One region of the Streptomyces sp. NPDC058650 genome, then DNA from elsewhere that is predicted to be linked to it. Evidence: predicted binding sites of a transcription regulator. Region 1 holds the regulator's gene; the other holds the start of a gene.
The links. Region 1 encodes HrcA, which represses chaperone genes, less so after heat shock. Its sites were predicted from a motif close to TTNGCACTCNGNNNNNCNGAGTGCNAA; they were not measured.
Positions count from the first base shown of each region.

Region 2: a site for HrcA is predicted at 2,732-2,758, ahead of groES (co-chaperone GroES). Genes of this name have one in related genera too.

Region 1 covers NZ_JBHXRL010000008.1:26,651-41,825, forward strand. The annotation lists gene ACFWWU_RS16245 (nitronate monooxygenase) at 1-60, opposite strand, end outside; gene dnaJ (molecular chaperone DnaJ) at 192-1,331, opposite strand; gene hrcA (heat-inducible transcriptional repressor HrcA) at 1,332-2,351, opposite strand; gene ACFWWU_RS16260 (MBL fold metallo-hydrolase) at 2,508-3,236, shown strand; gene ACFWWU_RS16265 (DUF3097 domain-containing protein) at 3,357-4,160, shown strand; gene hemW (radical SAM family heme chaperone HemW) at 4,309-5,541, opposite strand; gene ACFWWU_RS16275 (AMP-dependent synthetase/ligase) at 5,692-7,569, opposite strand; gene lepA (translation elongation factor 4) at 7,797-9,662, opposite strand; gene rpsT (30S ribosomal protein S20) at 9,846-10,112, shown strand; gene holA (DNA polymerase III subunit delta) at 10,933-11,919, opposite strand; gene ACFWWU_RS16295 (hypothetical protein) at 12,033-12,296, shown strand; gene ACFWWU_RS16300 (YceI family protein) at 12,314-13,198, opposite strand; gene ACFWWU_RS16305 (arylamine N-acetyltransferase) at 13,404-14,255, opposite strand; gene ACFWWU_RS16310 (MFS transporter) at 14,283-15,175, opposite strand, start outside.
Region 2 covers NZ_JBHXRL010000014.1:104,293-119,467, reverse strand. The annotation lists gene ACFWWU_RS24205 (hypothetical protein) at 1-172, opposite strand, end outside; gene ACFWWU_RS24200 (methyltransferase domain-containing protein) at 193-1,383, opposite strand; gene ACFWWU_RS24195 (polysaccharide deacetylase family protein) at 1,514-2,452, shown strand; gene ACFWWU_RS24190 (hypothetical protein) at 2,449-2,694, shown strand; gene groES (co-chaperone GroES) at 2,903-3,211, shown strand; gene groL (chaperonin GroEL) at 3,323-4,945, shown strand; gene ACFWWU_RS24175 (ester cyclase) at 5,047-5,745, opposite strand; gene ACFWWU_RS24170 (hypothetical protein) at 5,792-9,271, shown strand; gene ACFWWU_RS24165 (hydroxyacid dehydrogenase) at 9,240-10,259, opposite strand; gene ACFWWU_RS24160 (carbohydrate ABC transporter permease) at 10,277-11,140, opposite strand; gene ACFWWU_RS24155 (carbohydrate ABC transporter permease) at 11,137-12,048, opposite strand; gene ACFWWU_RS24150 (ABC transporter substrate-binding protein) at 12,053-13,369, opposite strand; gene ACFWWU_RS24145 (substrate-binding domain-containing protein) at 13,472-14,602, opposite strand; gene ACFWWU_RS24140 (DUF2264 domain-containing protein) at 14,880-15,175, shown strand, end outside.

The sequences.
Region 1 (15,175 bases):
CGCCATGGGGGCCTGCACGATCGGATACCGAAAGAGATCGTTCAGTGCGGTGGTGGACATACGGGCATCGTTTCATGACGGCCCCGGCGCGCCGAATCGGTACGTCAGGTTACGGAAGGCGGGACTCCGGAAGCGGGAAGGGGCGGAACGGCTCGTCGCCGTCCCGCCCCTTCCCTCACGATGCCGTCCGGTCAGGTCCGCCCGTTGAAGGCGTCCTTCAGGCGCGAGAACAGCCCCTGCTGACCCGGCTGGAACTGCCCGGTGGGCCGTTCCTCGCCGCGCAGCTTGGCCAGCTCGCGCAGGAGCCGCTCCTGCTCCGCGTCGAGCTTGCCCGGGGTCTGCACCTCGACGTGCACGATCAGGTCGCCCCGGCCGTCGCCCCGCAGGTGCGTGACGCCGCGGCCGTGCAGCGGAACCGACTGGCCGGACTGCGTGCCCGGGCGGATGTCGATCTCCTCGATGCCGTCGAGGGTCTGCAGCGGCACCTTCGTGCCGAGCGCGCCCGCCGTCATCGGGATGGTCACCGTGCAGTGCAGGTCGTCGCCGCGCCGCTGGAACGTCTCGTGCGGGATCTCGTGGATCTCGACGTAGAGGTCACCGGCGGGACCGCCGCCGGGGCCGACCTCGCCCTCTCCGGCGAGCTGGATCCGGGTGCCGTTGTCGACACCGGCCGGGATCTTGACGGTGAGCGTGCGACGGGAACGGACCCGGCCGTCGCCCGCGCACTCGGGGCACGGGGTCGGGACGACGGTGCCGAAGCCCTGGCACTGCGGGCAGGGCCGGGAGGTCATGACCTGGCCCAGGAAGGACCGGGTGACCTGGGAGACCTCGCCGCGACCGCGGCACATGTCGCAGGTCTGCGCGGCGGTGCCGGGCGCGGCACCCTCACCCGAACAGGTGGTGCAGACGACGGCCGTGTCGACCTGGATGTCCTTGGTGGTGCCGAAGGCCGCCTCGTTGAGGTCGATCTCCAGACGGATCATGGCGTCCTGGCCGCGACGGGTCCGCGAGCGCGGTCCGCGCTGCGAGGCCGTGCCGAAGAAGGCGTCCATGATGTCGGAGAAGTTGCCGAAGCCACCGGCCCCGAAGCCGCCCGCGCCGCCTCCGCCGGAGGCCGAGAGCGGGTCGCCGCCGAGGTCGTAGACCTGCTTCTTCTGCGGGTCCGAGAGGACCTCGTAGGCGGCGTTGATCTCCTTGAAGCGTTCCTGCGTCTTCGGATCGGGATTGACGTCCGGGTGCAGCTCGCGCGCGAGCCTCCGGAAGGCCTTCTTGATCTCGTCCTGGGAAGCGTCGCGGCGCACGCCGAGTACGGCGTAGTAGTCCGTGGCCACTTACGACTCCGCCAGGATCTGTCCGACGTAACGTGCCACTGCGCGTACCGCTCCCATCGTTCCGGGGTAGTCCATGCGGGTCGGTCCGACCACGCCGAGTTTGGCGACTGCTTCGCCGCCCGAACCGTAGCCGACCGAGACGACCGAGGTGGAGCTCAGCCCCTCGTGGGCGTTCTCGTGCCCGATGCGTACGGTCATGCCCGATTCCTTGGCCTCGCCCAGCAGCTTGAGGAGCACGACCTGCTCCTCAAGGGCTTCCAGGACGGGCCTGATCATCAGGGGGAAGTCGGGTCCGAAGCGGGTGAGATTGGCGGTGCCGCCGATCATCAGCCGCTCCTCGTGCTCCTCCACGAGCGATTCGAGGAGGGTCGCGAGCACGGTCGAGACCGTGGCGCGGTCCTCGATCTCCTCGAAGGACTCGGGGAGGTCCTGCACCAGCTGCGGCACGTCGGCGAACCGGCGGCCGACCACCCGGCTGTTGAGCCGGGCCCGCAGGTCGGCGAGGGAGGTCTCGCCGAAGGGCGCGGGACAGTCGATGACGCGCTGCTCGACGCGGCCGGTGTCCGTGATGAGCACGAGCATCAGGCGGGCCGGGGCCAGCGCGAGCAGCTCCACGTGACGGACGGTCGAGCGGGTCAGCGAGGGGTACTGGACGACGGCGACCTGGCGGGTCAGCTGCGCGAGCAGCCGGACCGTTCGCCCGACGACGTCGTCGAGATCGACCGCGCCGTCCAGGAAGTTGTGGATCGCGCGCCGCTCGGGTGTCGACAGCGGCTTGACGCCGGCCAGCCGGTCGACGAAGAGCCGGTAGCCCTTGTCGGTCGGGATGCGCCCGGCGCTGGTGTGAGGCTGGGCGATGTAGCCCTCCTCCTCCAGCACGGCCATGTCGTTGCGGACCGTGGCGGGCGAGACGCCGAGCTTGTGGCGCTCGGTGAGCGCCTTCGAGCCGACCGGCTCCTCCGTCCCGACGTAGTCCTGGACGATGGCGCGCAGCACCTCGAGTCTGCGTTCGCTGAGCATCGTGCGCACCTCCAGCTGTCGTCGTCGTTCCGGATGCTCCGGTTACTCCGGTTTTGGCACTCACCCTGCCCGAGTGCCAGCAATCCCCCGGCCAGTGTACGGCGGCGGGCAACGCTCCTGGCAAGGAGGCGGGGGCGCACCCGTTAGCGTCGCCCCATGGACATCGATTGGGAAGCGTACGGGTGGGAGCGGTTGGCAGACGGAGTGGGCAGGCGCCGGCTGCCCGGCTGGGACGCCACGGTGGGCCTGGTCGTGGGCGCACGGGCGATCCTGCTGTACGACACGGGCTCGACGGTCGCGGAGGGCGCCGAGCTGCGGGGGCAGATCGCGGCGCTGACGGACGGCCGAAGAGTGACGCACATCGCACTGAGCCACCCGCACTTCGACCACGTCTTCGGCACCGCCGCCTTCGCGGGCGCGGAGGTCTTCGGCGCGGTGGGCGTGGACGAGTTGCTCGGCCGGGAGCGGGACCGGGAGGACCTGCGCAGGGACGCCGTGCTGCAAGGGGTCGACGAGCGGGCGGCGACGGAGGCCGCCGACGTCCTCGTGAGCCCGCGGCACGTGGTCTCCGGCGAGTGGACGCTCGACCTGGGCGGCCGGCAGGTGCTCCTGGCGAACGTCGGCCCGGGCCACACCGGCCACGATCTGGCGCTCTGCGTCCCCGGGGAGCGCGAGGTCGTCTTCTGCGGGGATCTGGTGGAGGAGTCGGGCGAGCCGCAGGCCGGACCGGACGCGATCCCGTCCCGCTGGCCGGACGCGCTGGACCGGCTGCTGTCGCTCGGCGGCGAGGAAGCGGTGTACGTACCGGGCCACGGGGCGACGGTGGACGCCACGTTCGTACGACGCCAGCGGGAAGAGCTGGCACGCCGCTTCTCCGTTGCGTAACGTCGCCCGAATGCGCAGCTACGACCCGGACCTGACACCCGCCTGACTGCGTCTCCCGGGGGATCACCCCCGGACCCCCAGCAGCATCCCCGCCACCTCGTCCTGGACAGAATGGGGCCCATGCGCAGCTACGACCCGGACCTGACACCCGCCTGGAAGAAGTCGAAGCCCGTCCCGGAGATCCCGGCCGACCACGACCTCGTCGTCGAAGAGGTCTCCACGGGCTTCTGCGGGGCGGTGATCCGCTGCGAGGCGGGCACGGTGACCCTGGAGGACCGCTTCGGCAAGCACCGGGTCTTCCCGATGGAGCCGCGCGGCTTCCTCCTGGAGGGCCGCGTGGTCACCCTGGTCCGCCCGACCGCCGCCGCCCCGGTACGCCCCACCCGTACGGCCTCCGGCTCGGTCGCCGTCCCTGGCGCGCGGGCGCGCGTGGCGCGGGCGGGCCGGATCTACGTGGAGGGCCGGCACGACGCCGAACTCGTCGAACGGGTCTGGGGGGACGACCTCCGGATCGAGGGCGTGGTCGTCGAGTACCTGGAGGGCGTCGACGACCTGCCGTCGATCGTCGCGGAGTTCGGCCCGGCACCGGACGCCCGCCTGGGCGTCCTGGTGGACCACCTGGTCCCGGGCTCGAAGGAGTCGAGGATCGCGGCGCAGGTGACGTCCCCGGACGTCCTGGTGGTCGGCCACCCGTACATCGACGTCTGGGAGGCCGTGAAACCGTCCTCGGTGGGCATCAGGGCCTGGCCGACGGTCCCGCGCGGCCAGGACTGGAAGACGGGCGTCTGCCAGTCCCTGGGCTGGCCGCCGAACACCGGCGCGGCGTGGCAGCACATCCTGTCGAAGGTCACGTCCTACAAGGACCTGGAACCGGAACTCCTGGGTGCCGTCGAGCGACTGATCGACCACGTGACGGCGCCCTGACCTCCGGTCGGCTCGTTGTGCCGACCGACGCCCGGCCCCTTCTCCGCACTCAGCGGAGGTGTTCCGTCGATCAGTTCGTCCACCCGGCCGAGCAGATCTCCGTCCCCGCAACGGCGGGGGTACGGCCTCCGCCGGGCGTCCCCCTCGCTCAGTCCACCAGGTCCCGCACGACCGCATCGGCAAGCAGCCGACCCCGCAGGGTCAGAACCGCCCGCCCGGCGTCGTACGACGAGGGGTCGAGCAGCCCGTCCGCCAGGGCCTTCCGCGAGGCGTCGAGTCCCGCCGGCTTGAGGATCGACAGCTCGACCCCCTCCCGTAGCCGCAGCTCGAGCAGCACCCGCTCCACCCGCCGGTCCTCCTCCGAGAGGAGCTCCCGCCCGGCGCCCGGCGACTTCCCGGCCCCGAGGGCCGCCGCGTACGCACCGGGGTGCTTCACGTTCCACCACCGGACGCCGCCCACGTGGCTGTGGGCGCCCGGCCCGGCACCCCACCAGTCGGCGCCGCGCCAGTACAGCTCGTTGTGGAGGCAGCGCCCGGCCTCCGAGGTGGCCCAGTTGGACACCTCGTACCACTCGAATCCGGCCTCGGCGAAGACGGAGTCCGCGATCAGATACCGATCGGCGTGCACGTCGTCGTCGGTCATCGGCACCTCGCCGCGCCGGATGCGGCGCGCCAGCTGCGTCCCCTCCTCCACGATCAGCGCGTAGGCGCTGACGTGGTCGGGCCCGGCGCCGATCGCCGCGTCGAGCGAGGACCGCCAGTCGTCGTCGGTCTCCCCCGGCGTGCCGTAGATCAGGTCGAGGTTGACGTGCTCGAACCCGGCCGCCCGCGCCTCGGCGACGCACTCCTCGGGCCGCCCGGGCGTGTGGGTCCGGTCGAGGATCTTCAGGACGTGCTGCTTGGCGCTCTGCATGCCGAAGGAGATCCGGTTGAACCCGCCCTCCCGCAGCTCCGCCAGGTACGCCGGGTTCACCGACTCGGGGTTCGCCTCGGTCGTCACCTCGGCGTCGTCCGCGAGCCCGAACTCGTCGCGGATGGCCCCCAGCATCCGTACGAGGTCGCCGGCGTCGAGGAGCGTGGGCGTACCGCCGCCGACGAACACCGTCCGCACCGGCCGGGGGTCGTCCCCGAGCACCTTGCGGGCGAGCCGGATCTCCTCGGAGACCTGCCCGGCGTAGTTGTCCCGGGAGGCGAGCACGCCACCGGCACCGCGCAGCTCGCTCGCGGTGTACGTGTTGAAGTCGCAGTACCCGCAGCGCGTCGCGCAGTACGGCACGTGCAGGTAGAACCCGAGGGGCCGCTCGGCCGCCCCTTCCAGGGCGTGCGCGGGCAGCGCCCCGGTCTCGGGCACGGTCTCACCATCGGGCAGTACGGAAGGCATGAGCCCATTGTCCCGTACTGCCCGAGGTAAACCGTCTGGCCTGTGGACAACCGCAGTCCGAGCAGGTCAGGAACCACGTCAGGATGCCGGCAGGACCCGGGTCGGGGACCTGCCTCAGGACCCGGGCCGAGACCCGGGTCGGGACCCGCCTCAGGACTCGCGAGAGCCCGCGTACATCTCCTCGATGAGGCCCTTGTACTCCCGCTCCACCACAGGCCGCTTCAGCTTCAGCGACGGCGTCAGCTCGCCGTGCTCGATGTCGAGGTCGCGCGGCAGCAGACGGAACTTCTTGACCGTCTGCCAGCGCTGGAGGCCCTCGTTGAGGCGGTCGACGTAGCCCTGGATGAGCTTCTGGGTCTGCGGGGCGGCGACGACCTCGGCGTACGACTTGCCCGCGAGCTCGTGGTCGGCGGCCCAGCCGAGGATGGAGGGCTCGTCGAGGGCGATCAGGGCGGTGCAGAAGTTCCGGTCGGCACCGTGGACCAGGATGTTCGAGACGAACGGGCAGACGGCCTTGAACTGGCCCTCGACCTCGGCCGGCGCGATGTACTTGCCGCCGGACGTCTTGATCAGGTCCTTCTTGCGGTCGGTGATCCGGAGGTAGCCGTCGGCGGACAGCTCACCGATGTCGCCGGTGTGGAACCAGCCGTCGGACTCCAGGACCTCGACCGTCTTCTCCGGCAGGCCGTGGTAGCCCTCCATGACGCCGGGGCCGCGCAGCAGGATCTCGCCGTCGTCGGCGATCCGGACCTCGGTGCCGGGGAGCGGCTTGCCGACGGTGCCGGTGCGGTAGGCCTCGCCCGGGTTGACGAAGGAGGCGGCGGAGGTCTCCGTGAGGCCGTAGCCCTCCAGGATGTGGATACCGGCGCCGGCGAAGAAGTAGCCGATCTCGGGGGCGAGCGCGGCGGACCCGGAGATGCAGGCGCGCAGGTTGCCGCCGAACGCCTCGCGGATCTTGCTGTAGACGAGGACGTCGGCGACCTTGTGCTTGGCGGTGAGGCCGAAGGGGGCGGAGGCGGTGCCCGTGCGGCGGAAGTTGTCCTGGCTGGCCTTGGCGTACTCGCGGGCGACCTCGGCCGCCCACTGGAAGATCTTGTACTTGGCGCCGCCGGCGGCGCGCGCCTTGGCGGCGACCCCGTTGTAGACCTTCTCGAAGATGCGGGGCACGGCCGCCATGTAGGTCGGCTGGACCACCGGCAGGTTCTCGATGATCTTCTCTACCCGGCCGTCGAGGGCGGTGACGTGACCGACCTCGATCTGGCCCGAGGTGAGGACCTTGCCGAAGACGTGGGCGAGCGGCAGCCACAGGTACTGGACGTCGTCCTGGGTGACGAGACCGGTGGCGGCGATGGCCTTGGCCATGTACGACCAGTTGTCGTGCGGGAGGCGGACGCCCTTGGGGCGGCCGGTGGTGCCCGAGGTGTAGATCAGGGTGGCGAGCTGGGTGGCGGTGATCGCGGCGACCCGCTCCTTGACGGACTCGGGGTGCTTCTCCAGGTACGCGCGGCCGCGTGCCTCCAGGTCGGCGAGGGAGAGGACCCAGTCGCCGTCGGTCTCCACGCCCTCGGCGTCGATGACGACCACGTGACGGAGGCCGGGAAGGTCGGCGCGGCGCTCCACGGCCTTGGCGAGCTGGGCCGCGTCCTCGGCGATGAGGACCCTGGACTCGGAGTCAGAGAGGATGAACGCCGACTCCTCGGCGTTGGTCGACGGGTAGACCGTGGTGGTCGCGGCGCCCGCGCACATCACGCCGAGGTCGGCGAGGATCCACTCCACCCGGGTGGAGGAGGCGAGCGCGACCCGCTCCTCGGACCGCACGCCGAGGTCCACGAGACCGGCGGCGATCGCGTAGACCCGCTCGGCGGCCTGCCCCCAACTGAGCGACTTCCAGTCGTCGGGACCGGCACCGGACGCGGCGGGAACCGGGTACCGGTAGGCCTCCGCGTCGGGAGTCCGCTCGACGCGCTCAAGGAAGAGGGTCGCCACGGAGGGCGGCCGGTTCTCGATCAGGGTCTGTGTGTCGCTCACGACGTCCTCCGGGCGGCGGCGGTGCCTGCTGGCGGTGCGTAACTACGTAACCATCTACGTAACTAACTGGCGAGTAACCTTCGATTCGGGATCAGAGTAAAGGCCCGAGGACCGGCGCGTAAGAGCTTGCAGGGCCCCGCTTCATAACGAACGGGTCCACGCGCCGTCGGCACGTGGACCCGTTAGATGCACAGAGCAGCTACTCGCTGCCGCTCCTCACCGACCGGCTACTTCTTCTTACTGGAGGACTCGTCGCTCGACAGGACGGCGATGAAGGCCTCCTGCGGCACCTCCACCGAACCGACCATCTTCATGCGCTTCTTGCCTTCCTTCTGCTTCTCCAGCAGCTTCCGCTTACGGGAGATGTCACCGCCGTAGCACTTGGCGAGGACGTCCTTGCGGATGGCGCGGATGGTCTCGCGGGCGATGACCCGGGAGCCGATCGCGGCCTGGATCGGCACCTCGAAGGCCTGGCGCGGGATGAGCTCGCGCAGCTTGGCGACGAGCCGCACACCGTAGGCGTACGCGGCGTCCTTGTGGGTGACGGCGGAGAAGGCGTCGACCTTGTCGCCGTGCAGCAGGATGTCGACCTTGACCAGGCTGGAGGCCTGCTCGCCCGTGGGCTCGTAGTCGAGGGAGGCGTAACCGCGCGTCTTGGACTTCAGCTGGTCGAAGAAGTCGAAGACGATCTCGGCGAGGGGGAGGGTGTAGCGGATCTCGACCCGGTCCTCGGAGAGGTAGTCCATGCCGATCAGGGTGCCGCGACGGGTCTGGCACAGCTCCATGATCGCGCCGATGAACTCGCTCGGGGCCAGGATCGTGGCGCGTACGACGGGCTCGTACACGGCATCGATCTTGCCCTCGGGGAACTCGCTCGGGTTGGTGACCGTGTGCTCGCTGCCGTCCTCCATGACCACGCGGTAGACCACGTTGGGGGCGGTGGCGATCAGGTCGAGCCCGAACTCGCGCTCGAGCCGCTCACGGATCACGTCGAGGTGCAGGAGGCCCAGGAAGCCGACGCGGAAGCCGAAGCCGAGCGCGGCGGAGGTCTCCGGCTCGTAGACGAGCGCGGCGTCGTTGAGCTGGAGCTTGTCGAGGGCCTCGCGGAGGTCCGGGTACTCCGAGCCGTCCAGCGGGTAGAGGCCCGAGAACACCATCGGCTTGGGGTCCTTGTAGCCGCCGAGCGCGTCGGTCGCGCCCTTGTGCAGGGAGGTGATCGTGTCACCGACCTTGGACTGGCGGACGTCCTTCACGCCGGTGATGAGATAGCCGACCTCGCCGACGCCGAGACCGTCGGACGCGGTCATCTCGGGGGACGAGACGCCGATCTCCAGGAGCTCGTGGGTGGCGCCGGTCGACATCATCTTGATGCGCTCGCGCTTGTTGAGCTGCCCGTCGACGACTCGCACGTACGTCACGACGCCCCGGTACGAGTCGTAGACGGAGTCGAAGATCATCGCGCGGGCGGGGGCGTCGGCGACGCCGATCGGGGCGGGGACGTCCCGGACGACCCGGTCAAGCAGCGCGTCGACACCGACACCGGTCTTCGCGGAGACCTTGAGGACGTCCTCCGGCTGGCAGCCGATGAGGTTGGCGAGCTCCTCGGAGAACTTCTCCGGCTGGGCGGCCGGCAGGTCGATCTTGTTCAGGACGGGAACGATCGTGAGGTCGTTCTCCATCGCCAGGTACAGGTTGGCCAGGGTCTGCGCCTCGATGCCCTGGGCCGCGTCGACCAGCAGGACCGTGCCCTCACAGGCCGCGAGCGAACGCGAGACCTCATAGGTGAAGTCGACGTGCCCCGGCGTGTCGATCATGTTCAGGATGTGCGTGCGACCCTCACCCTGCCCATCGGTCGGGGCCCACGGCAGACGGACCGCCTGGGACTTGATCGTGATGCCGCGCTCCCGCTCGATGTCCATCCGGTCGAGATACTGGGCACGCATCTGCCGCTGGTCGACCACACCGGTGAGCTGGAGCATCCGGTCGGCGAGCGTGGACTTGCCGTGGTCGATGTGCGCGATGATGCAGAAGTTGCGGATCAGAGCCGGGTCGGTACGGCTCGGCTCGGGCACGTTGGTAGGAGTCGCGGGCACGCAGGGTCTCGTCTCGGGGCGATGTCGGATCGATACGTAGGCTCCATGGTCCCATGCCCACCGCCCTGCGCCCGGTTTGGGCGGCCCCGAGAGTGACTGATACTGTGGACAGCTGTGCCTCGTGTGCCCTCTCAGCTGCGAGTCACACTCCAGAAGGAACATCGAACCTGTAAAGGCTCTTTCGTGGCGAACATCAAGTCCCAGATCAAGCGGAACAAGACCAACGAGAAGGCGCGCCTGCGCAACAAGGCCGTCAAGTCGTCGCTCAAGACCGCGATCCGCAAGGCCCGTGAGGCTGTCGCCGCCGGCGACCTCGAGAAGGCCACCGTTGCCACTCGCGCCGCCTCGCGTCAGCTCGACAAGGCTGTCTCGAAGGGTGTCATCCACAAGAACGCCGCCGCCAACAAGAAGTCGGCGCTGGCGATCAAGGCTTCCTCCCTCCAGGGCTGAGCTCTGATGTAACGGTCGTACGGGACCCAGCGGGCCCTCTCTCCCGCTCCCGCCCGACCACCAGGACTCGCACGCGGACGCGTTCGCCACGCGGGTGCGAGCCCACCCAGCTTTACGCCGAAGGCCCCGCCGCCTCCACCCCAGGAGCCGCCGGGGCCTTCGCCGCACCCCCACACAACTTTGCCGCGCAACCACCGGAGGCGGCGCCACGGCCAGGGCGCAGCCGGGCGCGGCCCGAAGCCACCGCAGGGGGCGCAGCCCAAGCGGCGCGGCACGAAGCCCCCACCGGACACGCACCCCGGGGCAGCGCGAAGCCACCGCGGCGGGGGCGCAGCCCAACCCAGCGCAGCGCGAAGCCACCGCAGGGATCGGGGGCGCAGCCCAACCGGGGCGGCCGAAGCCGCCGCGTTGGGTCGGGGCGCAGCCCAACCGAGTCGGTTGCGCCGAGCCGCCGCATGGGGCCGGGGCTACAGCCCCACCGGCACGATGCCAAACCGCCCGCGCGGCGCGAAGCCGCTGCGGGGTGCGCGGCCCAGAATCCCGGGTGAAGCGGCAGCAGAATCCAGGCAGAGGCCTCACCAGGGGCGGCAGCAACACCGGTGGGCGCCATGCGGGCGGGCAGCCGCGACGGGGGCAGGGGCGCAGCCCAACCGTGCGCAGCCCAACCGTGCGCGGCGCGGAGCCGCCGCAGAGGCCGGGGCGCAGCCCCGGGGGACCTCAGCCCCCACCAGCCCCCACCAGCCCCCGGCAGGGTTTCGGGAAGGGGCGGGGTGGGGGATTCAACCGTCCCGGCGCAACACACCCGCACCCGGCCCCGCCCCTACCTCCGCAGCCGCGCCGCCCGCGCCACCGCCACCACCGCCTTCTCCAGGGCGTACTCCGGATCGTCGCCCCCGCCCTTCACCCCCGCGTCCGCCGCCGCGATCGCCCGCAGCGCGAGGGACACCCCGTCCGGGGTCCACCCCCGCATCTGCTGCCGCACGCGGTCGATCTTCCACGGCGGCATGCCCAGCTCACGCGCCAGATCCGCCGGCCGCCCGCCCCGCGCCGACGAGAGCTTGCCGATCGCCCGTACGCCCTGCGCGAGCGCACTGGTGATGAGCACCGGCGCCACCCCGGTCGAGAGCGACCAGCGCAGCGCCTCCAGGGCCTCCGCCGCACGCCCTTCCACAGCCCGGTCGGCCACGTTGAAGGACGAGGCCTCCGCGCGGCCGGTGTAGTAGCGCCCGACGACCGCCTCGTCGATCGTCCCGTCGACGTCCGCCGTCAGCTGCGCGCACGCGGACGCCAGCTCCCGCAGGTCGCTGCCGATCGAGTCCACCAGCGCCTGGCAGGCCTCCGGCGTCGCCGCGCGCCCGAGCGCCCGGAACTCCTGCCGTACGAACGTCAGCCGCTCCGCCGGCTTCGTCGTCTTCGGGCAGGCCACCTCCCGCGCCCCCGCCTTGCGTGCGGCGTCGAGCAGGCCCTTGCCCTTCGCGCCGCCGGCGTGGAGCAGGACGAGCGAGATGTCCTCGACCGGGTCGTCGAGGTAGGCCTTGACGTCCTTGATCGTGTCGGCGGAAAGGTCCTGCGCGTTCCGCACGACCAGGACCTTGCGCTCGGAGAAGAGCGAGGGGCTGGTCAGCTCTGCCAGCGACCCGGGCTGGAGCTGGTCGGAGGTGAGGTCGCGCACGTCCGTGTCGGCGTCGGCGGCCCTGGCGGCCGCCACCACCTCCTGGACGACGCGGTCGAGGAGCAGGTCCTCCTGCCCCACGGCGAGCGTCACGGGGCCGAGGAGGTCGTCGGGGGAAGTCTTTCTGGTGGCCATCGCGATCCAGCATCCCACGGGCCACTGACAGCCATGCCCGACGGCCGCAACGGCCGTACCCGACAACAGCACCCGACAACAGCACCAGCACCCGACAGCTACGCCCGACCGCCATGCCCGAGAATGGCCGAGTGAGCGAACGACGACACGTACTGGTACTCCCCGACCGCGACGCCGCCGAGGAGGTCGCCGAGGAACTTCCCGACCGTTTCCGCGTGACCGAGGCCCCTCAACTGGTCCGGGACGCCCTGGCCGGGGAGGACGACGCCGAGGACGCCCAGTGGCTGGTGGTCGTCGAGGACCCGGACGGCCGGCTCGACGCGGCGGCGCTCGACGAGCTCGCCGCCGAGCACGAGGGCTGGCTGGAGGCCCCGTAACGCTGGAGGCCCCGTCACTACGCGCGCTTCGGGACGATCTGGATGTCGAGGTCGATGCTGATGCTGGACCCGACGGCCGCGATCCCGCGCGCGAGCAGCGTCTGCCACGTGAGGGTGAAGTCCTCCCGGTGCAGCTCGGTGGTGGCCCGGCAGGCCCCGCGCGTCTCGCCCTCCAGGCCGCTCCCGAGGCCCAGGTACTGGGTGTCGAGCGTCACCGTGCGGCTGACCCCGTGCAGGGTGAGCGCCCCGGTGACGGCCCAGCGGCTGCCGCCCCGGTGGACGAAGCGCTCGCTGGAGAACTCCAGCGTCGGGTACGCGCCGACGTCGAGGAAGTCACCCGAGCGCAGGTGGTCGTCGCGCATCTGCACCCCGGTGTCGATGGAGGCCGCGTCGATGACGACGTGCATCGCCGACCGCTCCATGCGGTCGCCGATCCGCACCGCGCCCGCGAAGCTGTTGAACCGGCCGTGGATGCGCGCGAGGCCGATGTGGCGGGCGGTGAAGCCGATCTGCGAGTGCGTCGGGTCGATCTCCCAGTCGCCCGGCTCCGGGAGCTGGGGCTGCGGCGCGATCTGGAGCAGGACATCGCCGATGCCCGTGTGTCCGCCCTCGGTGATGACGGCGCTGCCGTGGTACGGCGTGTAGCCCTCGGCGGTGACCGCGAGCCGGTACTCGCCCGCCGGCACGGTCGCGAGCGCCGTGCCGTACGGGTCGGTCTCCCCGCCCAGCACCTTGCGTCCGGCGGCGTCGCTGAGGACGAACTCGGCCCGCCGGACCGGTTCGTGTACGGGGTCGATGACCCGGCAGGTCAGCACGCCCGCCGAGGCCGGGACCGCGAGACCGGCGAGCGGGCCGCCCCGCGCGGCCCCCGCCGCCCGCTTCCCGAAGAGACGATCGAACATTCTTCACGCACCCCCGCATGACTCGTTCACTATGCAACGAAGCCGCATTCGATCACTGATGAGGCGTTCGAGGCAAACGAGCAAAGTGTTACCGGGGGTCCGAATTGAGGCTCCTCTCTCGGCGACCCCCTTCAGCGACGCGTCCAACGATTCGTTCAGCGATTCGTTCAGCGATGCGTCCAGCGATGCGTCCAGCGACTCCGCCTCAGGGATTCGGCTGCGCGACGACCGGCAGCTCGTCGAGCACGATGCCGAACAGATCCCGGTACGCGCCCCGCACCTCCTCGTCCCCGTCGAGTACCCGCTCGACGCGCTCCCCGTGGGCGCGGGTGATCAGCTTCCGGTCGCTGAGGGTGATCCGGCCCTCCTCCGTGAGCAGGGAACAGACGAGGGACCGCGGGAAGTGCGAGTCGGGTGAGGTCCGGTGGTACCAGGCCCCGGCCGTGAAGTCCGCGAGCTCGCGGGGCCGCACCTCCAGCCGGTACTGCGGCTTCCCGTCCCGCAGCACCTCCAGATCGCCGTCTGCGGCCTCCTGGACGCGGAAACGGCCGCCCGGGTCCGCCTGGTCCCCGCGCTCGTCGAAGGCCAGCGGGTAGTGACTGTGGTCGCCGAAGCCGACGTCGGCCAGCCACCGCTCCCCGTCGGCGGTCTCCACGAGGAGCGCCATGTGGTCGTACGGGATCCCGAGCTTCCCCTCCGCGTCGACGACGCGCGCCTGGAGCAGCGACACCCGGTAGCCGAGCCCTCGCAACAGGACCGCGAACGTGGTGTTGATCTCGTAGCAGAAGCCGCCCCTGTGGCCGCCGACCACCTTGTCGACCAGCGACTTCTCGTCCAGGACGATGTCCTCGCCAAGATGGATCGAGAGGTTCTCGAAGGGCACGCTCAGCAGGTGCCGCACATGCAACTCGCGCAGGGCGTCGGCGTCGGCCCGCGCGGGCCGCCGCGCGCCGATCCGCGCCAGATAGGCACCCGCGTCCGGGAGGGCGGGCGCGGCGAGGGCGGGCGCAGCCGGGGTGGGGGCCGTCAGGACGGGGGCATCCGTTGCGTCACTCATGCGGGCAGTCTCCCTCTTCCCCGATGGTCACGACGCCCCGACGGGGGTCGACTCCTCTTCCCTCGCGGGCAGTTCACGCATGCGCGCCAGCGGCGAGGGCAACAGCCAGAGCACGGCGAGGACGGCTCCGCCGGTGGCGATCCACAGCGTCGGGCGCAGCCCGATCGCGGTGCCGAGCAGGCCTCCGGCGAGTGCGCCGAGGGGACGGAAGCCGTGGTTGAGCGTGCGATACGCGCCCATGACCCGGGCCCGTATCGCATCGGGGATCGCCGCCATTTGGAACGATCCCGCGGCGATGTCCACGATCATCACCCCGGCGCAGGAGAGGAACTCCGCGGCGAAGAACACGGCCACCACCAGCGGAAGCGGCCCGTCGGCCAGGGGTATCAGGAGCAGGGGCAGCGTGAACCCGAGGAAGCCGGTGACGAGCGAGGCGCCGATGCCGATCCGCCGGACGACCGCTCCGCTGCACGCGGCCCCGATGAGGCCGCCCACCGCGCCGGCTCCGAGGATCAGGCCGAGCAGTCCGGCGCCGATGCCGAGTTCGGCGGTGGCGTAGAGCACGAAGAGGGTGTGGAACATGTAGTTGAAGAACTGGACCGTGCCGGACGCGGAGAACAGCGCGCGCATCGAACGGTGCCGGACCACCCAGCGCATCCCCTCGGTGAAGTGACCCTTGACCACGGCGGCCGGCGGAGGTTCGACCGCCTTGACCCGGGCCAGGTAGCCGGCCGACACCACATAGGTGAGGGCGTCGGCGACCAGGGCGAAGGGCGCGGTGAGGACTTGTACGAGGACGCCTCCGATCCCGGGTCCCGCGAGCCAGGACATCGAGCGGCTTCCGTTGACCAGCGAGTTCGCCTGTACGTACCGCTCGGTGGGGACGAGTGCCACGAGGAGCGTGGCGTTGCAGACCTCGA
Region 2 (15,175 bases), on a different contig from region 1:
AGGAGAGGTCGGCGGCGCGATGGACGGCCACGCGGCTCAGGCCGCTCCACACCGAATTGACCGCGATCCACTGCTCGTCGGCGCTGACGATCACCTGGGAGGCGTGTCCGCGCACCTCGGGGAAGGGCTCGTCGTGGAAGGTGAAGCTCGGCGGTGACGTCGGCTCAGGCACGGTGCTCCGTGGCGCCTTGGTCACCGGCCTCCGCCCGCCGGGCGGCCGATCAGCATCGTCGGGGCTCCCGCGACCCGAGTGAGCAGCACCGTCGCGGAGTTGGGGCCCTTCGGCTTCACCTTCCGCCGGATCTCCTCGGGTTCGACCGCCGAACCGCGCTTCTTCACGGTCAGGGTGCCGACCTCGCGCTCCCGGAGCAGTGCCTTCAACTTCTTGAGGTTGAAGGGGAGTTCGTCGGTGATCTCGTAGGCGGCGGCGTACGGGGTGGGGACGAGCTCGTCCGCCGTGACGTAGGCGATCGTCTCGTCGATCAGGCCGCCCGACACGTCCTGCGCGACCTCGGCGACCAGGTGCGCGCGGATGACGGCGCCGTCCGGCTCGTAGAGGTAGCGGCCGACCGGCCGGACCGCCGGGTCGGGCAGTCCCCGGCCGACGATCCCGGCGCCCGAGGGCAGCAGCGTGGCGCGGCGGGCGCCCGGCTCCGTACCGAACCAGAGCACGGCCTCCTTCACGTCCCCGCCGTCCGAGATCCACTCGGCCTCGGCCTCTTCCGGGACGGCCTCGTGCGGAATGCCGGGGGCCACCTTCAGGGCGGCGTGCGGGGCCTTGCGGGCCGCTTCGACGGCCCAGGAGAGCGGCGGGGAGTACGCCTCGGGGTCGAAGATCCTGCCCCGGCCGCCGCGCCGCGCCGGGTCGACGAAGACCGCGTCGTACGGGCTCGTGTCGATCTCCGTCACGTCGGCCTCGCGGACCTCGACGAGCCCGGCGAGGCCGAGGGCCTCGGCGTTGGCGCGGGCCACCTCGGCGGTGAGCGGGTCACGGTCGACGGCGAGGACGGAGATCCCGGCGCGGGCGAGGGCGATCGCGTCGCCGCCGATCCCGGAGCAGAGGTCCGCGACGCTGCCGACGCCGAGCGCCTTGAGCCGGGCCGCCCGGTACGTGCCGACCGAGGCGCGGGTGGACTGCTCGACGCCGTTGGGCGTGAAGTACATCCGGTACGCGTCCTCGGGGCCGAACTTGGCCACCGCGCGCTGGCGCAGCCGGGCCTGGCCGACCGCCGACGTGACGAGCTCGGCGGGGTGGTCGCGGCGCAGCCGGGAGACGACCGCCAGCTCCTGGGCGGGGTCGTAGTCGCGCAGGGCGGCGAGCAGTGCCTGCCCCTCGGGGGTGAGCAGGGCGGTGAAGTGGGCGAGGTCGGTCACCCGTCCCATTGTGGGCCCTGCGGCGCTGTGGGCCGGCCGGGGGACGGTGGGTGCCGTACGGCGGTGTCGTGGTCGGGTGGGGGCGTGCGCACTGACAGGATGCGGCGCCATACCGCTTGTACGACAAGAGGAAGAATTCATGGTGATCAGCGCGCACCCTGTCCGGCGGACCCTCGGGGCCGCTCTCGTCGTCGCAGCCCTCGCCTCCGTCGCCACGGCCTGCTCCGCCGCCGGCCCCGCCGCACCGGAGCGCCGCGCGTCCGCCCCGGCCCCCGCTCCCGGGCAGCAGGGCCAGGCGCAGGCCCCGGGCTCGGCCGGCGCGCTCAGCGCGTACGTCGAGAAGGTCCGCAAGCAGAAGGCCGCCCGCGCGCTCGCCGCCAAGAAGTGGGGCCTCGCCCGGCCCCCGCTCGACGCGCCCGCCCCACCGAAGGTCAAACCGACGATCACCACCCGCAAGGGCTTCGAGACGGACGGCGAGGGGCTGCCGCCCGTCTTCACGACCGTGCCGACCAAGCAGAAGGTCGTCTTCCTGACGATCGACGACGGCGCGGAGAAGGACCCCGCGCTGCTGCGGATGATGAAGGACCTCCGGATCCCCTACAGCGCCTTCCTCAGCGACTACGTCGTCAAGGACGACTACGGGTACTTCGCGAGAATGCAGAAGTCGCAGGAGTCCGGGGTCTCCCTGCACAACCACACGCTCAACCACCGCTACCTGCCAGGGCTCTCGTACAAGCAGCAGAAGCGCGAGATCTGCGGGATGCAGGACGTCATCGAGAAACGATTCGGCAAGCGGCCCCCGCTCTTCCGCCCGCCGTACGGCAACTACAACGAGGACACGCTGCGCGCCGCGAAGTCCTGCGGGATCAAGGCGGTCCCGCTGTGGGCGTCCGAGGCGTTCCCGGACCACATGGAGTGGCGCGAGTGGGACCGGGACCTGCACCCCGGCGACATCGTGCTCACCCACTTCCGGGGCAAGGGCGACTGGAAGGGCACGATGCCCGACATGATCCGGCGGGTGATGAACGTGATCACGGCCAAGGGGTACGCGGTCGCGAAGCTCGAGGACTACGTGTGAGCGGGCTCCGTACGGGAGGGCTCCGTACGGGAGGGCCGCGTACGAGCGGGCTCCGTGCGAGACGGCTCCGTGCGGCGGTCGCCGGCGCGGTGCTGGCCGGCACGCTGCTCGCCCTCTCCGGCTGCGCCTCGTCGGTCGACCCGATCGAGCGGCTGGGGCGGAAGGCGGCGGAGCGGATGGCCACGCCGGACGCGACGACCGTGGCGGAAGGGACGGCCCGGATCGGCGCCCGCGCCGACTGATCAGGACCCGACCGGAACGACGCGCTACGGCCTGGAATTGGCACTCCGCTTGACCGAGTGCTAATCGCGGTCATAGTCTCAGCTCTGGCACTCCCCACTGGAGAGTGCCAACACAGCGACAGGCAGGTCCGGCACCCGCGACGACGGATCCACCTGGTCGCCACCTCAGACAGTTGACCCCGTAATCTCCGAAGGGGGAGGTCGGATCGTGACGACCACCAGCTCCAAGGTTGCCATCAAGCCGCTCGAGGACCGCATTGTGGTCCAGCCGCTCGACGCCGAGCAGACCACCGCCTCTGGCCTGGTCATCCCGGACACCGCGAAGGAGAAGCCCCAGGAGGGTGCTGTCCTCGCCGTGGGCCCGGGCCGCTTCGAGAACGGCGAGCGTCTTCCGCTCGACGTTCAGGTCGGCGACATCGTGCTCTACAGCAAGTACGGCGGCACCGAGGTGAAGTACAACGGCGAGGAGTTCCTCGTCCTCTCGGCTCGCGACGTGCTCGCGATCATCGAGAAGTAATTCACCGAAGTATCCGAAGTAGATGCTTTGAGCTGCGCCCCTTGACCCCGCACAGGGCGTCCGGGGGCGCAGTTCGTTTCCATACGATTCCGAGAGGGCTGAACCGCTCCCATGGCGAAGATCCTGAAGTTCGACGAGGACGCCCGTCGCGCCCTTGAGCGCGGCGTCAACAAGCTTGCCGACACGGTGAAGGTGACGATCGGCCCCAAGGGCCGCAATGTCGTCATCGACAAGAAGTTCGGCGCCCCCACCATCACCAACGACGGTGTCACGATCGCCCGCGAGGTCGAGATCGACGACCCGTTCGAGAACCTCGGCGCCCAGCTGGTGAAGGAGGTGGCGACCAAGACCAACGACATCGCGGGTGACGGCACCACCACCGCCACCGTGCTCGCCCAGGCCCTGGTCCGCGAGGGTCTGCGCAACGTCGCCGCCGGCGCCTCCCCGGCCGCCCTGAAGAAGGGCATCGACGCCGCCGTCAAGGCCGTCTCCGAGGAGCTCCTCGCCACCGCGCGCCCGATCGAGGACAAGTCCGACATCGCCGCCGTCGCCGCGCTCTCCGCGCAGGACCAGCAGGTCGGCGAGCTCATCGCCGAGGCGATGGACAAGGTCGGCAAGGACGGTGTCATCACCGTCGAGGAGTCCAACACCTTCGGCCTGGAGCTCGAGTTCACCGAGGGCATGGCCTTCGACAAGGGCTACCTGTCCCCGTACATGGTGACCGACCAGGAGCGTATGGAGGCCGTCCTCGACGACCCGTACATCCTGATCAACCAGGGCAAGATCTCCTCGATCCAGGACCTGCTGCCGATCCTCGAGAAGGTCATCCAGGCCGGCGCCAGCAAGCCGCTCCTGATCATCGCCGAGGACGTCGAGGGCGAGGCCCTGTCGACCCTGGTCGTGAACAAGATCCGTGGCACCTTCAACGCCGTGGCCGTCAAGGCCCCCGGCTTCGGCGACCGCCGCAAGGCGATGCTCGGCGACATGGCCACCCTCACCGGTGCGACCGTCATCGCCGAGGAGGTCGGCCTCAAGCTCGACCAGGCCGGCCTGGACGTGCTCGGCACCGCCCGCCGCGTGACCATCGCCAAGGACGCCACCACCATCGTCGACGGTGGCGGCAACGCCGATGACATCGCCGGTCGCGTCAACCAGATCAAGGCCGAGATCGAGTCCACGGACTCCGACTGGGACCGCGAGAAGCTCCAGGAGCGCCTCGCGAAGCTGGCCGGCGGCGTGTGCGTGATCAAGGTCGGCGCCGCCACCGAGGTGGAGCTGAAGGAGAAGAAGCACCGTCTGGAGGACGCCATCTCCGCGACCCGCGCCGCGGTCGAGGAGGGCATCGTCTCCGGTGGTGGCTCCGCTCTGGTCCACGCCGTCAAGGTCCTCGAGGGCAACCTCGACAAGACCGGCGACGAGGCCACGGGTGTCGCGGTCGTCCGCCGCGCCGCCGTCGAGCCGCTGCGCTGGATCGCCGAGAACGCCGGCCTCGAGGGCTACGTCATCACCTCGAAGGTGGCGGAGCTCGACAAGGGCCAGGGCTTCAACGCCGCGACCGGCGAGTACGGCGACCTGGTCAAGGCCGGCGTCATCGACCCGGTGAAGGTGACGCGCTCCGCCCTGGAGAACGCCGCCTCGATCGCCTCCCTCCTCCTCACCACCGAGACCCTCGTGGTGGAGAAGAAGGAAGAGGAGCCGGCCGACGCGGGCCACGGCCACGGCCACTCCCACTGACGCGTGTCGTAACTGATCACCGAGGCCCTGCGCCTCACTGATCACCGAGGCCCGGTGCCCCCGTCGCGGGGGCACCGGGCCTCGTGCTTTCCGTCCCGCGTCTATCCCTCCACCGCGCCGAGCTGCCCCATGAGCCCGAGCAGGTCGTACTGCCACCACCCCTCGACGATCTTCCCGTCGTCCCGGAACCGGTGGATGACCGTGCCGGTCATGGTCACGTCCATGCCGGTCGGCTGGAGCCCCATGAAGTCCCCGGTGTGGCTGCCCTTCCACGTCCAGCGGGTGCAGACCCGGTCGCCCTCGGCGATCTGGTCGTCGACGGTGAAGGCGAAGTCGAAGCCGCGCCGCCACATCTCCACCTCGCGCCGGACGGCGTCCATGCCGATGACGTCCTGCTCGTTGGTCGGATCGTGGTCGTGGTACCCCTCGGCCAGCACCTCGTCGAGCAGCGCGAGCTCCTGCTCCCGCGCCATCATCTCCATGAGGTGCCGGGCGTTGGTCTTGTACAGCGCCTCGTCCCGGACCACGTCCAGGTCGGTGAAGGTCGGCATCTCGTCACAGAGCGCGACCATCTCGCGGAAGATCCGGTCGGTCTCGGGGAGCTGCGAGTTGCGCATGGCCACGTCGTAGGAGGGGAACTCGACGATCTCCACGATGTGGGAGGCGTCCGAACGGTCCTTGCCGACCATGCTGTGGGTCGCGGTCCGTTTGCCTTCGGTCTGTTCGACCCACTGGTCCATGAGCCGGTTCAGGTCGTCCACCCGACTCGTCTTGCAGTCGATTATCTGTACGAAGGTCATGGCGCCTCCCGACCCCGGTAGGACCCTTCCAGTCTAGGTTGGACGCATGGAGCGGGCAGGGGGAGAGCGGCCGGTCACGGTCGACAACGGTTCGGGCATCGTGGTGATCGGCGACGGCAACCGGATCGGGTCACCGGAACCGGTGGCGGTCCGTTCCGCGTACCGGGAACAGGTCCGCCGGATCGCCCCCGCGGAACTCGTCGACCGCGAAGCCGAGCTGGCGGAGCTCGCGGCCTTCTGCCTGGCCGACTCCGGCCCCGCGTACGCCTGGTGGCGCGCGGAGGCCTGGGCCGGCAAGACCGCGCTGCTCTCCTGGTTCGCGCTCGACCCACCACCAGGGGTGCGGATCGTCCCCTTCTTCATCACTGCCCGCCTCGGTGCCCAGAACGACGTCGCCGCGTACGTGGACGTCGTCCTGGAACAGCTCGCGGAACTGGTCGGCGAGGGCCTCCCGGCGCTCCTGACGGCGGCGACCAGGGAGGCTCACCTCCTCCGGCTGTACGCCTCGGCCGCCGAGTCCTGCGCCGCGCGCGGCGAACGGCTGGTCCTCCTCGTCGACGGCCTGGACGAGGACCGGGGCGTCACCACGGGCCCCGACGCCCACTCGATCGCGGCCCTGCTCCCGTACGACCTGCCCGTCATCGTCTCCGGCCGCCTCAACCCGCCGCTCCCGGTCGACGTCCCCGAGGACCACCCGCTCCGGGACCCGGCGGCCGTACGGATCCTCGCCCCCTCCCCGAAGGCCCGCGCGATCCGGGCGGAGGCGGAACGCGAGCTGAAACGACTCCTGGAGGCGGGCGGTCTGCCGTACGAGCTCCTGGGCCTGCTGACCGCCGCAGGCGGCGGCCTGACGGCGGACGACCTCGCGGAACTGACCGGCGCGGTCCCGTACCGGGTCAAGGACGTCCTGCGTACGGGGCCGGGGCGGACGTTCGCGGTACGAGGCGGGGCGTACCTGCTCGCACACGAGGAACTCGCCGCGAGGGCCCGGGAGATGCTCGGGGAGCGGGAGCTCGACCGGTGGCGGGCGGTACTGCACGCATGGGCGGACCGCTGGCGGGAGCGCGGCTGGCCGGACGGGACCCCGGACCATCTGCTGCACGGTTACGTGCCGATGCTGCGGGCGGCGGGGGATGTGGAGCGGCTGGTGGCGTGCGCGGGGGACGGGCGGCGCCACGAGCGGCTGCTGGCCGTGACGGGGGGTGACGCGGCGGCGCTGGCGGAGATCGGGGCGGCGGAGGACGCGGTCCTGGGCGGGGCGGACCGTGAGGGCTCGGTGGCGGCGGCGTTGCGGCTGGCGCTGGGCCGGGCACTGCTGCTGCGGGACAGCGGAAACGTGCCGCTCCCGCTGCCGGCGGGTTGGGTCGCCGTCGGACAGCCGGACCGTGCGGTGGCGCTTGCCCGGAGCATGGCGGGAGTCCGCGCCGTCGAGGGCCTCTGTGCGGTGGCGTGGAAGCTGCTGGACGTGGGGGAGCGGCAGAGGGCCGAGGCGCTCGCCGACGAGGCGGAGCGGCTGGGGGAGGGCCTTCCGACCGGCGATACCCGCGACCCGGCGGCGGCGGCCGTCATCCTGGTGCTCGTCCGGCTCGGCGCGTACGAGAGGGCGGAACAGCGGCTGAGGACGATCACCACGTACGACGGCGTCCGCGCGCGCAGGGCGCTGGTGGACGCCCTGCTCGCGGCGGGCCGGTACGAACGGGCCGTCGCTCTGGGGCGGGAGGAGCCCTTTCCGGACGGCCGGATCGTCGTGCGGACCCGCATCGTCGAGGCCCTGGTCCGGGCCGGCCGCGTCGACGAGGCGATACGGGAGGCGTGGGCACCGGAGAAGGAGCTGGCCGTACGGGCGGTGGTGCTGCTCCGGGTGTCGGTCGCCCTGAGCGAGGCCGGCTACGGGGACGACGCGCTGGGCGCGCAGTGCGGGGCGGCACTGGACCGGATGAGCATGGGGAGCAACGGGGCCGTCAAGTTCCGTTGGGAGCTGCTCGACGCGCTGGTCGCCGCCGGGCAGGTCGAAGCGGCGCGCGTGGCCGGCGCCGGTGACGGAGTCCGTGCGCTCGCCCCCGCACTGGCGGGGAACGGCCGGTGGGAGGAGGCCCTGGAGCTCGTCGGGGACAAGGAAGGCCACACCAAGGATCTTGTGTGCGGACTTGCCGCCCGTGAGCTCGCCCGGGCCGGTGACGTCGAGCGGGCGATGGACATGGCCCCGGTCACGGACGGGCCCCGGTTCGCGGACGACCCCTGGCCGGCCATCGCCTCGGCCCTGCTGGCGCGCGGAGACCTGGACGCCGTGGCCTCGCTGTGCGGAAGGCTCGCCGAGACGCCCGACCGGCGGTCGGGATGGACCGGAGAGCGCGCCGAAGGCCTCCAGGTCCTCGACGCCTTCCTGCGCCGACTGGTCGGGGAGGGCGCGGTGGACCGGGCCCGTGCGGTGGTCAGGGGGATCGGGGAGAACACGGAGGCTCTCGCCGTGTTCGCGGAGGTGCTGTACGGCGCGGGCCACGCCGCGGAGGCCCGGGGCATGCTCGCGGTCGAGCAGGCGAGGGTCCGTGTGCCGGCGCGCGAGACCCTCGTCGGGGAGCTGGTGGCGTTCGCCCGGGCGCTGGGGGAGGCAGGGCGGTGCGACGACGCGGTGCGTCTGCTGCGGGCCGTGGAGGTCGAGCCGGGCCTGGAACCGGACAGCGCCGCCTTCGCGGCGCTCGCGGCGGGGCGGCCGGAGTGGGCGGAGACGTTCGCCGGGGCGACGCGGGTGTACCAGCAGCGGGTGCTGTTCCCCTTGCTCGTCGCCGCGTACACGACCGCGGGGGAGTGGGATCGTGCCCAGCGGCTGGTCGAGCACCCGGACGCGCTGCCGAGCCTCGTCAAGGAGGCGGCCGTGGCCATGGCGGACGCAGGCGCCTGGGAGCGGGCGCGGGAGCTGGCGTCGCGCCTCTCCGAGCCGGCCCACGTGGCGGAGGTGTCCGCGCGGATGGCGATGGCCTGCGTGCGGCAGGGGCGTCGCGAGGACGCCGAGCGTTTCCTGGCCGTCGCCCGTGAGAAGGAGCCCGACGCGCCCAAGGTGTTGGACGTCCTGCGGGCCGAGTTCGCCCTGGAACCGGACCTCGCGCCCCCCCTTCAGCGCCGACGTTTCGGCGCGGATCGAGTGGCAGAGGGGCTCGGCTCTCATGCTGGTCGTCATCGGCTCCTACGACGAGGCGGTCGGCCTCCTGCGGGAGCCGCAGCCCACGCTCCGGCGGTGGTCGCCCGTCAAGCTGGTCACCGAGCTCTTGCGAGCCGCCCAGTACGGCCATGCCGCCGCCCTCCTCGACGGGCTGCACCACCTCGGCCCGCCTTGCGGCGACGGCTACGCGCTCCTCGCCCGCGCCGAACCCGATCCCGCCCTGGCCCGCCGCTGGGCCGTTCTCGCACTGCGGCTCGGGGAGTGGCGGGACGTACTGCCGGCCGTGCTCGCCGTGGCGTCCGAGGCGATTCCGCTCGTCCTCGACGAGGCCGACCGCCTACGCCGAGCGCTGGAGGTCTGACGCACTGACCTCCTCCGCGAACGGCTCGCCCCTCCCGTAGCGCGCCACCTCCTCCAGCGCCTGGTCCGCCATGCGGTGGAGTTCGTTGCCGAGGGAGCCCGCCACGTGGGGGGTGAGCAGGACGTTCGGGAGGGTGTAGAGCGGGGAGTCCGGGGGCGGGAGTTCCGGGTCCGTCACGTCGAGGGTCGCGTGGAGGCGGCCCGAGAGGAGGTGGGGGAGGAGGGCCGTCTCGTCGATCAGGGAGCCGCGGGCCGTGTTGATCAGGGTGCCGCCGTCGGGCATCGCGGCGAGCTGGGCGGGGCCGATCATGCGGTACGTGGCGGGGAGTTGGGGCGCGTGGACCGAGACGACCGTGCTGCGGGCGCACAGGTCGTCGAGGCCGGTCAGCTCCACGCCGGGCGGCGGGGTCGTCACGTACGGGTCGTACAGGAGGATCTCGAAGTCGAAGGGGCGGAGGAGCTCGATGACCCGGCGGCCGATCCGGGAGGCGCCGACGATGCCGATCGTGCGGCGGTGGTTTCCCCAGGCGGCGGATTCGGTCAGCCAGGCGTGGTCGGTGCGGAGTTCGGCGTAGCGCTGGGCGGAGCGCAGGACCTGCTTCCCGGCGAAGAGGATCGCGGCGAGCGTGTACTCGGCGACGGGCAGCGCGTTGGCGGCGGCGGCCGTGGTGACGCGGAGGCCGCGGTCCCAGCAGGCGTCGGTGATGTGGTGTTTGACGGAGCCGGCGGCGTGGACGACGGCCCGGAGGCGGGGGGCGCGGTCGAGGATCCCGGCGGTGAGGGGGGTGGCGCCCCAGCCGGTGAGGAGGAGTTCGGCCTCGGCGAGGGCGGCGGCGGTCCGCGCGTCCGGAGCGGTCAGGTCGTGGGCGACGAGGTGCGGGTCGGTTCGGGTGAGTGCCGCGAGGCGCTGCCGGTGGGCGTCGGTGAGCAGGCGTTCCGCGGTGTCCGGGCCCATCGCGAGGAGGAGGGCGGGGCGGTTGTCAGTGGCGGGGTGCATCGTGGGACGTGTGCTCCTCACTTGACGCTGCCGGCGGTCAGACCCGCCTTCCAGTGGCGCTGGAGGGAGACGAAGGCGACGACGAGGGGGACGACGGCGAGCAGGGATCCGGTGACGACGAGGGGGTAGAAGTCGGGTTCCGCGTGGGCGTTGCTGTTCCACGCGTACAGGCCGAGGCTCAGGGGGTAGAGCTTCTGGTCCGAGAGCATCACCAGCGGGAGGAAGAAGTTGTTCCAGATGGCGGTGAACTGGAAGAGGAAGACGGTCACGAAGCCGGGCATGACCATGCGCAGACCGATGGACCAGAAGACGCGCAGTTCGCCGGCCCCGTCGATACGGGCCGCCTCCAGGGCCTCGTCGGGGATGTAGCCCGCGCAGAAGACCCGGGAGAGGTAGACGCCGAAGGGGTTGACGAGGACGGGGATCAGGACGGCCCAGTAGGTGTTGACGATGCCGACCTCGCTGGCGAGGAGGTACATCGGCAGGGCGAGCGCGGTGGTGGGGACGAGTACGCCCAGGAGCACGACGCCGAAGAGCTTCTCCTTGGCCCGGAAGTCGTAGACGTGGAAGGCGTATCCGGCGGCGACGCTGACGAGCGAGCAGGCCAGGGCGCCGAAGCCCGCGTAGAGGAGGCTGTTCAGGTACCAGTGGAAGTAGATGCCGTCGTTGTACTCGGCGAGCCGGGAGAGGTTGCCGCCGAGGTCGAAGCCCTCGAAGGAGAAGGCGTCTCCGGCGAGGAGGCCTCCGGCGTCCTTGGTGGCGGCGGTCAGCAGCCACACGAGGGGGAAGAGCATGTAGACGACGGCGAGGACGAGCGCGCCGTTGACGGCGGCCTTGGAGAGCCAGACGGTGCCGGTGCGGGGCTTGTCGGGGTTGCTCATGCCGCCGCCCTCGCCTTCCGCGCGGTACCGGCTTTCCGGCGGCCCGTCAGGCGCGTCACCGCGAAGGAGAGCAGCGCGGCCGTCAGGGCCAGGAGGACCGAGGCGGCCGCCGCGAGCCCGTAGTCGTTGCGGTCGAAGGCCGCGGTGTAGGCGTACATGTTCGGCGTCCAGGTGGAGGTGACGGCGGATCCGGTGCCCTTGTTGAGGATCAGCGGCTCGGTGAAGAGCTGGAGGGAGCCGATGATCGTGAAGAGGCCGACCATCGCGAGCGAGGCCTTGACCAGCGGCACCTTGATCGAGAAGGCGATGCGCCAGGCGCCCGCCCCGTCGACGGTGGCCGCTTCGAGGACGGAGCGGTCGATGGCCTGGAGGGCCGCGTAGAAGATGACCATGTTGTAGCCGAGCCACTCCCACAGGGCGATGTTGACGACGGAGGGCAGCGCGCCGTCGGGGGAGAAGAAGTCGAAACCGATCCCGCCGGCCTCCATCGCCTTCACGACCGGGCTGAGCTGGGGCGTGTAGAGGTAGACCCAGATCAGGGCGGCGATGATGCCGGGGACGGCGTGCGGCAGGAAGAGCGCGAGCTGGAAGAAGCGGCGGGCGCGGGCGAGTGTCGAGTCGAGGAGCAGGGCGAGGCCGAGGGCTCCGACGAGCAGCAGCGGGATGTAGAGCAGGCAGTAGCCGAGCAGGACGCCGAAGCCCTCGCGGAAGGCCCGGTCACCCAGCGCCGCCGTGTAGTTGTCGAGGCCGGCGAAGACGGTCTCGGCGCCGCCGAAGCCCAGTCCGGACTGCTGTTCGGTGAAGAGGCTGAGCCAGACCGCGTAGCCGATCGGCACCACCATCACCGCGGTGAACAGCAGGAAGAACGGGGTCAGCAGGATCGCGGCGGCGCGGGTACGGGCCTTCACGCGGTCAGCCCTCGACCTTCAGGCCGCGCTTGGAGAGTTCGGCGACGGTGGCGTCGTGCCCGGCCTTGACGGCCTCCGCGACGGTCGGGCCGCCCTGGGTGATCTTGCCGAAGTGGTCCTTGATCGTGGTGTTGGTGGTGCCGGTGGTCGGGCCCCAGGCCCAGTTCGGGTTGATGGAGGCGCCGGAGGCCTCGAAGAGGGCGTAGATGTCCTGGCCGCCGTAGTAGCTCGCGTCGAAGGCCTTCTTGGCGACCGGGCGCAGGGCCGTGGCGGCGGGGAAGGCGGAGGAGGTGCCGGAGGCGATACGGGCCTTCACCCCGGCCTCGGTGGTGGACATCCACTCGGCGAAGGCGACGGCCGCCGCCTTCTGCTTGCTGTCCTTGGTCACGGCGAACGACGTCCCGCCGAGCATGCCGCTGGCGGGCTTGCCGTCCCAGCTGGGCATGGGTGCCACGGCCCACTTGCCGTTCTGCTCGGGCAGGGTGCCCTTGAGGACGCCGGCGCCCCAGGAGGCGCCGAGGTAGCCGATGGTGGTGCCGTTCTTGAGGGAGCCGGTCCACTCCGGGCTGAACGAGGCGTTCTTGTGGACGAGGCCGGCGTCCAGGAGGCCCTGCCAGTAGGCGGCGACCTTGGTGGTGGCCGGGTCGGTGGTGTCGATCTTCCAGGTGTCGTTCTCCGCCTTGAACCACTGGGCGCCGGCCTGCCAGGCCATCGCCTCGAAGGTGGTCGGGTCGTCGGGGAAGAACGTGGCGATCCGGGCCTTGGCGTCGGCCTTCTTGACCTGCTCGGCGGCCTTCCTGAACTCGTCCCAGGTGGTGGGGGCCTGGACCTTGTACTTCGCGAACAGGTCCTTGCGGTAGAAGAAGGCCTGCGGGGCGGCGTCGAAGGGGACGGCCCAGGACTTGCCGCCGAGGGTGGTGAGTTCGACGGTCTGCGGGAGGAGCTTCGCGCGGTCGGCCTCGGTGAACTCGCCGCCGATGTCCTGGAGCGCGCCGGAGCTCACGAACTCCGGGAGCGAGGAGTACTCGATGGAGACGAGGTCGGGGGCGTTGCCCGCCTTCACGGCGTTGGAGATCTTGGCGTAGCCGCCGGCGGTGCCGGAGGGGATCTCCTCGAACGTGACCTGGATGTCGGTGTGGGAGGCGTTGAAGGCGTCCACGACGTCCTTCGAGCCCTTGGCCCAGCCCCAGAAGGTGAGGGTCACGGGCTTGCCGTCAGCGGATGTGGTGTCGTCACCGCCGCCGCCGCAGGCCGTGAGGACGGCCAGGGCGGTGGCGGTGCCGGCTATGACACGGGACGTTCTGCTCCAAGTACGGGTCACGGCACGGCTCCTGAAGGCGGGGCGGCTGGGAGGTTGTGGCCGTGATCCTGTGACCGTTCATGACCGAAGTCAAGAGCGAAAGATTGATTGATCGAAAAAAGATCAGATCGATCGTGCGGAGTGCCCCGGCGCGGAGTTGCCCGGACCCGCCCCGCACGAGTCCCGCACCCGCAGCCGCGGCAACAGGCTCAGATGCCGCCGCGCCGCCTCCTCGCCGGACCCCGCGGCACTCTCGGTGAGCCGCTCCACGAGCAGCTCGGCGGCGTACCGCCCCACCTGCCGCTTGGGCGGGGCGACCGCCGTCAGCGGGGTGTCGGCGAGGGCCGCGACCTCGTCGTCGTACGCGATCAGGGCCAGGTCCTGCGGCACTCGTACGCCCAGCTCGGCCAGGCGCTGCACGATCTCGATCGCGTCGACGTCGTTGTGGACGAGCGCCGCGCCCGCCAGGCCCGAGCGGACCGCCTCGTACAGCGCCCGCACGGCCCGCTCGAAGCCCTCCGGGTCCGCCTCGGCCGGTACGGACTCGATGACCGGCCGGGGCTCCTTCAGGCCGAGCGTCCCCAGTGCCTCGGCGTATCCGGCGCGCACCGCGAGCGCGGTCGGGGAGTCCCCGCGGGCCACGAGGAGTGGCGTCGAGTGGCCGAGTCCGAGCAGGTGGCGCAGGGCGAGGAGGACGCCGTGGCCGTGGTCGGAGACGACCCGGTCCAGGCCGTCGAGCGGGCTGCCGGGCTCCGCCCTGCGCTCCAGGAGCACGGCCGGTACGGGGAGTTCGGCCAGCCAGTCCCCGTAGGCGAGCCGGTCCTCGGGGCCGCGCCAGCCGGGGGCGACGAGGACGCCCTCGGCGCCGGCCGCGAGCAGGCCCTCCGTGCGGGCGCGGTCCTCCTCCGGCCGGTAGTCCGACACGCGCAGCACCAGCCGGGCGCCGGCGCGCGCCGCCGCCTCGTGCGCACCCCGGATGACCTCGGCGAAGTAGTACGTGGCGGAGGGGGCGAGCAGGCCGAGGACCAGGCCCTCGCCGGGCCGTCCCGCGCCCGGGTCGCCCTGCCCCCGGGGCCACGACACCTGGCCGTGCACCCGGTCGAGCAGGCCCTGCCCGGCCAGCGCCTCGACGTCCCGGCGGGCGGTGACGGGGGAGACCCCGAGCCGCTCGGCCAGTTCGGCGACCCGGGCGGTGCCGCGCTCGCGGACCAGGGCCAGCAGTCGGTCGTGTCGTTCGGCGGCACTCTCGCGCACGGTGCGGTTCCCCCTCGCGGTGGTGGTGGTCCCTGGGCCAGGTCTCTGGATCAGGTCCTGCATCAGGTCCTGGATCGCGCCCCTGGATCGAGTCCCGGGATCAGGTCCCTGGATCGGTCCCTGGATCGGTCCCTGGATCAGGTTTTCGACTCTAGTCCACGAATGATCGAACGATGGGAGTTTCGATCATTCGCTCTGATTCCCTTGACGTTCGATCGAAGCCTGTTCAGGATTCCGGGCGACGCAGACGTCACCCAGGGAGCCCTCAGGGAGCATCATGCCCACGCCGCCCGAGAACCGTGAGCTCAGCCCGTACACCGGCTGGACCCGTGCCCACTGGGAGGACACGGCCGACCGGCTCCTCCTCGCCGTACGCCCGTACGCCTCTCCCCGCGGCGGCCTCGTCGGCCTCCCCGGCCCCCGCCCCAGCTGGTCCGGCGCCCGCTCCGACGGCCTGGAGGGCTGGGCCCGCACCTCCCTCCTGGCGGCCCTCCGCGTCGCGGGCGCGCAGGGGGAGGACCCCCACGGCCACCTCGACCGGTACGCCGACGGACTCGCCGCCGGGACGGCGCG